One region of the Erwinia sp. TECH1 genome, then DNA from elsewhere that is predicted to be linked to it. Evidence: predicted binding sites of a transcription regulator. Region 1 holds the regulator's gene; the other holds the start of a gene.
What was found. Region 1 encodes PhoB, which activates phosphate uptake and scavenging genes when phosphate is short. Its sites were predicted from a motif close to CTGTCATAAAACTGNCNNAT; they were not measured.
Positions count from the first base shown of each region.

Region 2: pstS (phosphate ABC transporter substrate-binding protein PstS) is a predicted target of PhoB. The motif match lies at 1,945-1,964, and genes of this name have one in related genera.

Region 1 is NZ_JBSRZK010000001.1:1,299,698-1,304,115, forward strand. Features, by position in the region: gene ACVWZ0_RS05990 (SbcC/MukB-like Walker B domain-containing protein) at 1-669, opposite strand, end outside; gene sbcD (exonuclease subunit SbcD) at 666-1,874, opposite strand; gene phoB (phosphate response regulator transcription factor PhoB) at 2,073-2,762, shown strand; gene phoR (phosphate regulon sensor histidine kinase PhoR) at 2,786-4,099, shown strand; gene ACVWZ0_RS06010 (PstS family phosphate ABC transporter substrate-binding protein) at 4,116-4,418, shown strand, end outside.
Region 2 is NZ_JBSRZK010000001.1:179,678-184,095, forward strand. Features, by position in the region: gene ACVWZ0_RS00850 (YPO3983 family protein) at 1-746, opposite strand, end outside; partial or broken gene ACVWZ0_RS00855 (glutamine--fructose-6-phosphate transaminase (isomerizing)) at 933-1,176, shown strand; gene ACVWZ0_RS00860 (hypothetical protein) at 1,222-1,647, opposite strand; gene pstS (phosphate ABC transporter substrate-binding protein PstS) at 2,068-3,108, shown strand; gene pstC (phosphate ABC transporter permease PstC) at 3,178-4,140, shown strand; gene pstA (phosphate ABC transporter permease PstA) at 4,137-4,418, shown strand, end outside.

The DNA of each region.
Region 1 (4,418 bases):
TAACGTAAGTTGTTGAACCTGTTCATTATCCAGCAGCGCCATCCCGGCGGCCTGCGCCCGCAGATTCTCCAGCGCGCCACGGGCGTTTTTATGCCGCTCAAAAACGCTGGCGGAAAGGCGACCGTAGATTTCCGTGCCGGTCAGCTCCTCCAGCAGCTCGGCGCGGCTGTTGGCGTCGGCGTTAAGAAAGGCGGCAAACTGTCCCTGCGAGAGCATCATCGACTTGGTGAAGCGCTCAAAATCCAGCCCGGTCAGCTCGGTCAGCATCTCCAGCTTGTCTTTTACCTTGTCGGCGACGATTTTGTTATTGTCGCAGCGGGCCAGCTCGACGCGCGGTGCCTGAAGATTGCCGTCTACGGCACCGCGTGCGCGGTTCTGGCTCCAGAACGCCCGCCAGGCGACGCCTTTTACTTCAAACTCCACCTCGGCCAGGCATTCTGAGGTATCCCGCGTCATCAGGTCGTTCTGTGACTGCGACAGCTTACCCAGCCGCGACGTTTCGTGATAAAGCGCCAGGCAGATGGCATCCAGCAGCGTGGTTTTGCCCGCGCCGGTCGGGCCGGTAATGGCGAACAGCCCGTTGCTGGCGAACGGTTCGGCGGTAAAGTCAATTTTCCATTCGCCTTTCAACGAGTTGAGGTTTTTAAACCTTAGCGTCAGGATCTTCATGATGGCTCCTCCATGTCCGCCAGCGTCTGGCTGAACAGCAGCGTGGCGCGCGCGATGCGCTCCGGCTCTTCTTCTTCGGCGGCCAGACGGCGCTGAAAGACTTCCTCCACGCTCAGCTCGCTCAGGGTTTCGTTGTTCTGCCGGCTGATAATGCTGTCGCGCTGCTCGCGGCTGCGGCGCAGCAGCACCACCTCGACCGGCAGGCTTTCCGTCAGTTCCTGGATACGCCGCTGGAGGTCGTTGAGCCAGGTTTGCGTGGCGATTTCGATATCCAGCCAGACTTTCTGCCCCGTTTCCGGCGGCTGGATCTCGCGCAGCTGGCGCTCGATCTCTTCCAGCGAGCCTTTAATCATCTGCATGGGCTGAAAGAGCGGCACCGTCAGCGGCATGACCTGCTGTAGCTGGCCGTCGGCGAAATCGACCAGGAACACGCTTTTATCGCGTCCCAGCTCGTCAAAGCTGAGCGGAATGGGCGAGCCGCTGTAGCGAATATGATCCGTATCGGCGATGCGCTGCGCGCGGTGAATATGGCCCAGCGCGATATAATCCGCAGGGGGAAAGGCCTGGGCGGGAAAAGCGTCCAGCGTGCCGATATAGATATCGCGTACGGCGTCGCTTTTGGTGACGCCCATTGTGGTCAGATGGCCGGTGGCAATAATGGGCAGCGGCAGCTCGCCGCGTATTTGCACCGCTGCCGCGTAGCTGCGCTGATAGTGGTGAGTAATCGCTTCCAGCAGCGTCTGCTGTTTTTCCCGTCCCGACTGACCCGCTTTGCTGACGGTAATATCGCGGGGGCGTAAAAAAGGAATAGCGCAGAGCACCGCGCCGGGCTGACCGTCCCGCTGGTTCAGCATCAGCACCTGATCGGCCGGATCCTCGCTGGCGGCGGCAATCACCCGCGTATTCAGACAGGCCAGCAGCTCGCGCGATTCGTTCAGCATGGCGACGGAGTCGTGGTTGCCCGCCAGAATAATCAGCTGGCAGCCGGTCTGATGCAGCCTGACCACAAACCGATTGTAAAGCTCGCGCGCGTAGCTGGGCGGCGAGCCGGTATCAAACACGTCGCCCGCGACGATCACGGCATCGACCTGATGTTGCTCAACCTGTCCGACCAGCCATGTCAGAAAAGCGTCATGCTCCGGCGCCCGGCTTTTGGTGTAAAAAAACTGGCCCAGATGCCAGTCGGCGGTATGAATAAGTCGCATAGCGTCCCTTCAGTGTCAGGTAAGCGAAACGCCGATTATAAACGCCTGGCCAAAAAACCTCAGCTACGCATTTCCATCCTGCTGAAAGTGTTATAAAACTGATGATTAGCCGGCGCTTTTTTCATAAAAGTGTCATAAATCTGACGCATAATGACGCCGCATATCCAGTGACATTCCGTCACAAACGCAGGAGCAATAATGGCTAAGCGCATTCTGGTGGTCGAAGATGAAGCCCCAATCCGTGAGATGTTGTGTTTTGTGCTGGAGCAAAATGACTATCAGCCGATAGAAGCGGAAGATTATGACAGCGCCATTAATCTGTTGATTGAGCCGTGGCCCGATCTGATCCTGCTGGACTGGATGCTGCCCGGCGGCACCGGTATTCAGTTTATCCGCCATCTGAAACGCGAGGCGATGACCCGCGATATTCCGGTGATGATGCTGACCGCGCGCGGCGAAGAGGAAGACCGCGTGCGCGGGCTGGAAGTGGGCGCGGACGACTATATTATCAAGCCTTTTTCGCCCAAAGAGCTGGTGGCCCGCATCAAAGCGGTGATGCGCCGTATTTCGCCCATGGCGGTGGAAGAGGTGATTGAAATTCAGGGCCTGAGCCTGGATCCCTCCTCGCACCGCGTGATGTCGGCAACGCAGCCGCTGGAGATGGGGCCGACGGAATATAAGCTGCTGCATTTCTTTATGACGCACCCCGAGCGCGTCTACAGCCGCGAGCAGTTGCTTAATAACGTCTGGGGCACTAACGTGTACGTGGAAGATCGTACTGTAGACGTGCATATTCGCCGTCTGCGTAAGGCACTTGAACTGACCGGGCACGATCGTATGGTGCAGACAGTGCGCGGAACGGGTTACCGCTTCTCTGCGCGTTACTGATTGTCCCCACTGGAGTTTTCATCGTGCTGGAACGCCTCTCCTGGAAGAGATTGCTGCTTGAGCTGCTGCTCGCCTGCCTGCCAGCGCTGATTGTCGGTCTGCTGGTCGGCGGGCTGCCGTGGTGGCTGCTGCTGGCCGTACTGGCCGTGCTGGGCTGGCATTTTGCTAACCTGCTTCGTCTTTCCCACTGGCTGTGGATCGATCGCAGCATCACGCCGCCGACCGGACGCGGCAGCTGGGAACCGCTTTTTTACGGCCTTTACCAGATGCAGGCGCGCAACCGCCGCCGCCGTCGGGAGCTGGGCCATCTGATTAAACGCTTTCGCAGCGGCGCGGAATCCTTGCCGGATGCGCTGGTGCTGACCACGGAAGAGGGCACGATTTTCTGGTGCAACGGTCTGGCGCAACAGCTGCTGGGGCTGCGCTGGCCGGAAGACAACGGCCAAAATATCTTAAACCTGCTGCGCTATCCTGAATTTACCCTCTATCTGCGCCAGCGCGATTTCTCGCGGCCGCTGACGCTGGTGCTGAACAGCCATCGCCATCTTGAGTTCCGCGTAATGCCCTATAGCGAAGGCCAGTGGCTGCTGGTGGCGCGCGACGTGACGCAAATGCATCAGCTGGAAGGCGCGCGGCGCAACTTTTTCGCCAACGTCAGCCATGAGCTGCGCACGCCGCTTACCGTGCTTCAGGGCTACCTGGAGATGATGAGCGACGCGGTGCTGGAAGGCCCGTCGCGCAATAAGGCGCTGCATACCATGCAGGAACAAACCCGCCGCATGGATGCTCTGGTTAAACAGCTGCTGACGCTGTCGCGGATCGAAGCCGCGCCCGCGCTTGATTTGCAGGAAAAAGTCGATGTGCCGCTGATGCTGCGGCTGCTCCAGCGCGAGGCGGAAACGCTCAGCCAGGGGCGGCACGAAATCCACTTTTCCGCCGATCCACAGCTGCGGGTATTCGGTAACGATGAGCAGCTGCGCAGCGCCATTTCCAATCTCGTCTATAACGCCGTCAACCATACGCCGGACGGCACGCGCATCACCGTCAGCTGGCAAAAGACGTCGCACGGCGCGCAGTTTAAGGTCTGCGACAACGGGCCGGGCATCGCCGCCGAGCATATTCCTCGCCTGACCGAACGATTTTATCGCGTCGATAAGGCGCGCTCGCGGCAGACCGGCGGCAGCGGGCTGGGGCTGGCTATCGTCAAACACGCGCTCAGCCATCACCATGCCCGTCTGGAAATTACCAGCCAGCCGGGTAAAGAAACCTGTTTCTGCTTCTCGCTGCCTGCAAGGTTGATCGTCAACAACGAACTGGCTCAGAATGCGGTTCACTGAGCTGGCGGATAAAAAAATGAAAAAGTGGTTTTTGGCGCTGCTGCTGCTGTGCGGCACGGCAACAGGCGCGAACGAAGGGATGCTGGCGGGCAACCTCAGCAGCGTGGGTTCGGATACGCTCGGCACGCTGATGGCGCTGTGGGGGGAGAGCTTTAACCGCCACTATCCGGGCGTTAACGTACAAATTCAGGCTGCGGGATCGTCGACGGCGCCGACCGCGCTGGCGGCGGGCGCCGCACAGCTTGGCGCTATGAGTCGCCCCATGCAGGCGGTGGAGCGCCAGCTGTTCGAGAACCGCTACGGCTATGCGCCGCTGGCC
Region 2 (4,418 bases), 1.1 Mb from region 1:
CAGATACGAAAGAAGCGGAACAGGTTGAAGCTGAATTTTGATATATCGTCAACATCCAGGCCAAAGTGATCCTGGATTCTGTAATGCACCACCGCCCGATAACTACCATCATCAACCTGTAGCGATTTGATAGTGATGTGTGTTGCCCAGGTGTCGTGGACAGTTATGCCCATACCATTAAAACTATCCTGAATGCGGTCGAATTTGGGGAGTTTTCCTTCGAGAATAGCTTTTCGCAACTCCTCTTTATCTTTTGCCGGATAACATTTATTTTTCCAGTCAATATATTTTTCAATAGCCTCACCTAACCGTAAGCGAGTGCTGTTTGGTGTGTTATCGGACAAAATATGCTCCTTCAGCGCCCTGTTCAGGCTCACACTGCTGAAAGGTGAACCTTTGCCGTGTTGCATGTGGGTAATCATCTCTTCGGCCAAATGGCGGTAAGGCCCATATACCGAGAACAAGGGGGAACGCTCCCGAAACTCATCAAACAGGATCGCCGCGCACTGCTGGCGGGTAATTTTCTCGCCAGCTCCACGGGAGCCGTAAAACATAGACTGTGGCTGATTAAACGGGGTGATTTTCGTCAGGGTATAAGGATTGGCTTTGGCAGAAACATCTACCAGCCCGTAATAGGATTTTAACCGTGCTTCGGTCAGATCGCCGCAGCGCATATCACTGGCGCTGTAATCGTCCATCCGCTTTTGGGTTTTGAATAGAGTGCAGGGGAATTGCAGTCCGGCCATCGTGGCACACTCCTTGTGTTAGCGTCCGTTGCATTCTTTACAGGGAATAATACGCGGTGAAAAGCCAGAGAGTAAACGCTGTGCGGCTTCCCTGTCTGAATTCGGATTTTTGGCCGTTTCGGGCAGAGAAAATAACGGATGTTCTAATCCACTCTTTGTCCGTTGACGGCACATGCTTCAGCCGGGAAGCTGAAGTGGAACATTGAAAAGGGGCGCGCGCGGCGGCCTGCTGTACGTGTTCGCCGATCGGGATGCGGGCTTTGCCAACAGCGAAGGGATGCGTATTATCCCGCTGCCGCACGTGGAAGAGATTATCGCGCCAATCTTCTACACCGTGCCGCTACAGCTGCTCTCTTACCACGTCGCGCTGATTAAAGGCACCGATGTTGACCAGCCGCGCAATCTGGCGAAATCGGTCACGGTAGAGTAACCGACTACCGCGCCGATCCTGCAGAGGATCGGCGCGTTTTTAAAGCTATTTCACTTTGTTGTTAACCTCATCCAGCGTCCTTTTCAGATCGCTGATTTGATCCTTAAGGCTCTGCACGGTGGCTTGCGTTTCCCTGTTTGCCCGGTCTTTTTCCTCTACGCTTTTTTTCAGCTCCTGGAGCTGTTTATCCAGTTTCTTCGTTTCTTCCTGCTGCTCAAGCTTTTCAAGCCTCTCCTGCTGCTGCGTTACCTTCTCCTGCAACGTCTTGTTAGCGTCAATAAGAGCTTTTATGTCACCAATCTGAAAAGAGCGGGAAAAACCTTTACTGTAATCGGAATAGGCAACCAGGTTATCTCTGTCTGACAGGTAACCATCGCCTGATAATAATGGTGGTTGCTCATTTGCCTGCGCCAGCCCAGCTGTGGCGGCCAGCAGCAGGCTGCCAATAATCACTTTTGCTGTGTATTTCATAAAAATTTCCCTTAATAACGTATTTCATTCCATAAACGAGAGCGAAAATTAATCGTCCTCCATCGCGTTTTCGGCTTTGATATTAGCCCACTCAGGGCCGCTAAATATTGGATAAAAAATGAATTTTATGCAGAGAAAAGTCAGCGCAACGAATGGACGGCGCTTCCGGAAGATACACGACGTCGATTCGGAAGCCGGGTCACGCAACTGCCGCGCGCGTTGCTGGCGTAGCGAAGTAACAACAGGGCGATTGCAAAGGCGATCCACTCTTTTCTGGGATGTCTGTATAAAAGATGTTCGTCACAAAACTGTCATATTGTGTACATTTTACTGTCATCAAACTGTCCTATTTTGCCTCCAGCAGCAATCATTAATCATACTAAAACAGTATAAAGACTGACTTTATCCCCTGGAGGGAATATGACACTGATGCAAAAAAACCTGGCTCGTTTGGTGGCTGTTACGCTGTCGCTGAGCGCGGTTTCCGCTTTTGCCGCCGACAACCTGACGGGCGCGGGCGGGACTTTCCCGGCGCCGGTCTATAACAAATGGGCGGCCGAGTACAACAAAGCAACAGGCGCGCAGATTAACTACCAGGGGATCGGTTCTTCCGGCGGCGTAAAACAGATTATTGCTAAGACCGTCGACTTCGGCGCGTCCGACGCGCCGATGAAAGAAGAAGATTTGCAGAAAAACGGCCTGTTCCAGTTTCCAACCGTGATTGGCGGCGTGGTGCTGGCGGTGAACATTCCCGGCGTAAAATCCGGCGAACTGACGCTGGATGGCAAAACCGTTGGCGATATCTATCTCGGTAACGTAAAGAAATGGAACGACCCGGCCATCACTAAGCTGAACCCTGGCGTCAAGCTGCCGGATGCCAATATCAACGTGGTGCGCCGCGCTGACGGTTCCGGTACCTCCTTTGTATTCACCAGCTATCTGGCGAAGGTGAACAGCGACTGGAACAGCAAAGTTGGCAAAGGCAACACCGTTAACTGGCCAACTGGCCTGGGCGGCAAAGGCAACGACGGCGTAGCCGCTTTCGTGCAGCGTCTGCCTGGCTCGATTGGCTATGTGGAATACGCCTACGCCAAACAAAACAACCTGGCCTATACCAAACTGCTGGATGCCGACGGCAAAGCCGTTGCGCCAGGCGAACAGAGCTTCAGCGACGCGGCGAAAGGCGCGGACTGGAGCAAATCCTTCGCGCAGGATCTGACCTACCAGAAAGGCGATAACGCCTGGCCAATCACCTCCACCACTTTTATTTTGATGCAGAAAGATCAGGCCAACGCGGAGAAGGGCGCAGCCGTGCTGAAGTTCTTTGACTGGGCCTATAAAAACGGCGCCCAGGTCACCACCAGCCTGGACTATGCCGCGCTGCCGGACTCCGTCGTAGAGCAGATCCGCGCCGCATGGAAAACCAATATTAAAGACAGCTCGGGCAAAGCGCTGTACTAAGCTGACTAAACGGCTATAAGTTTCGGGCGGCCGCTGTGCCGCCCAAAAACGTTCACTATCGGGAATTTTATGGCTACATCCAGGCCGACATTCAAGGCTCCCGGCAAGCAGGGTGACCTCATTTTTGGCGCGCTGGTCAAGCTGGCCGCGCTGATTGTCTTACTGCTGCTCGGCGGCATTATTGTCTCGCTCATCGTCTCTTCCTGGCCCAGCATTCAGAAATTTGGCCTCTCCTTTCTGTGGACCAAAACCTGGGATGCGCCTAATGAACAGTTCGGCGCGCTGGTGCCGATTTACGGCACGCTGGTGACCTCTGCTATCGCGCTGGTTATCGCCGTGCCGGTCAGCTTTGGCATCGCGCTGTTTCTCACCGAACTGGCACCAAACTGGCTGCGTCGCCCTTTAGGCGTGGCGATCGAGCTGCTGGCCGCCATCCCCAGCATCGTTTACGGCATGTGGGGGCTGTTTATCTTCGCTCCGCTGTTTGCCACTTATTTTCAGACGCCGCTGGGCGAGCTGATGGCCAACGTGCCTATTGTCGGCTCGCTGTTCTCCGGCCCGGCTTTTGGCATCGGCATTCTGGCTGCCGGGATTATCCTGGCGATCATGATCATTCCTTATATCGCCTCGGTGATGCGTGACGTTTTCGAGCAGACCCCGGTGATGATGAAAGAGTCCGCTTACGGCATCGGCTGCACCACCTGGGAAGTGATCTGGCGCATCGTGCTGCCGTTTACCAAAAACGGCGTGATCGGCGGCATTATGCTGGGGCTGGGGCGCGCGCTGGGCGAAACCATGGCGGTGACCTTTATTATCGGTAATACCTACCAGCTGGACAGCGCTTCGCTGTTTATGCCGGGCAACAGCATCACCTCCGCGCTGGCAAACGAATTCGCCGAAGCGGAATCGGGCGTGCATACCGCCGCGCTGATGGAGCTGGGGCTGATCCTGTTTGTGATCACCTTTATCGTGCTGGCCTGTTCAAAGCTGATGATTATCCGCCTGGCGAAAAGTGAAGGAGCACGCTCATGAGCATGATAGCCATGCAGTCCCGCGCGGAGCTGGAAGCCTCCCGCCGTAAAATGCAGGCGTGGCGGCGGATGAAAAACCGCATCGCGCTGACCCTTTCCCTGCTGACGATGGCGTTTGGCCTGTTCTGGCTGATTTGGATCCTTTGGGCGACCATCGCGCGCGGCGTGGACGGCATGACGCTGGCGCTGTTTACGGAAAACACGCCGCCGCCCAATACGGCCGGCGGCGGTCTGGCTAACGCCATTATGGGCAGCGGCCTGCTGATTTTCTGGTCGACC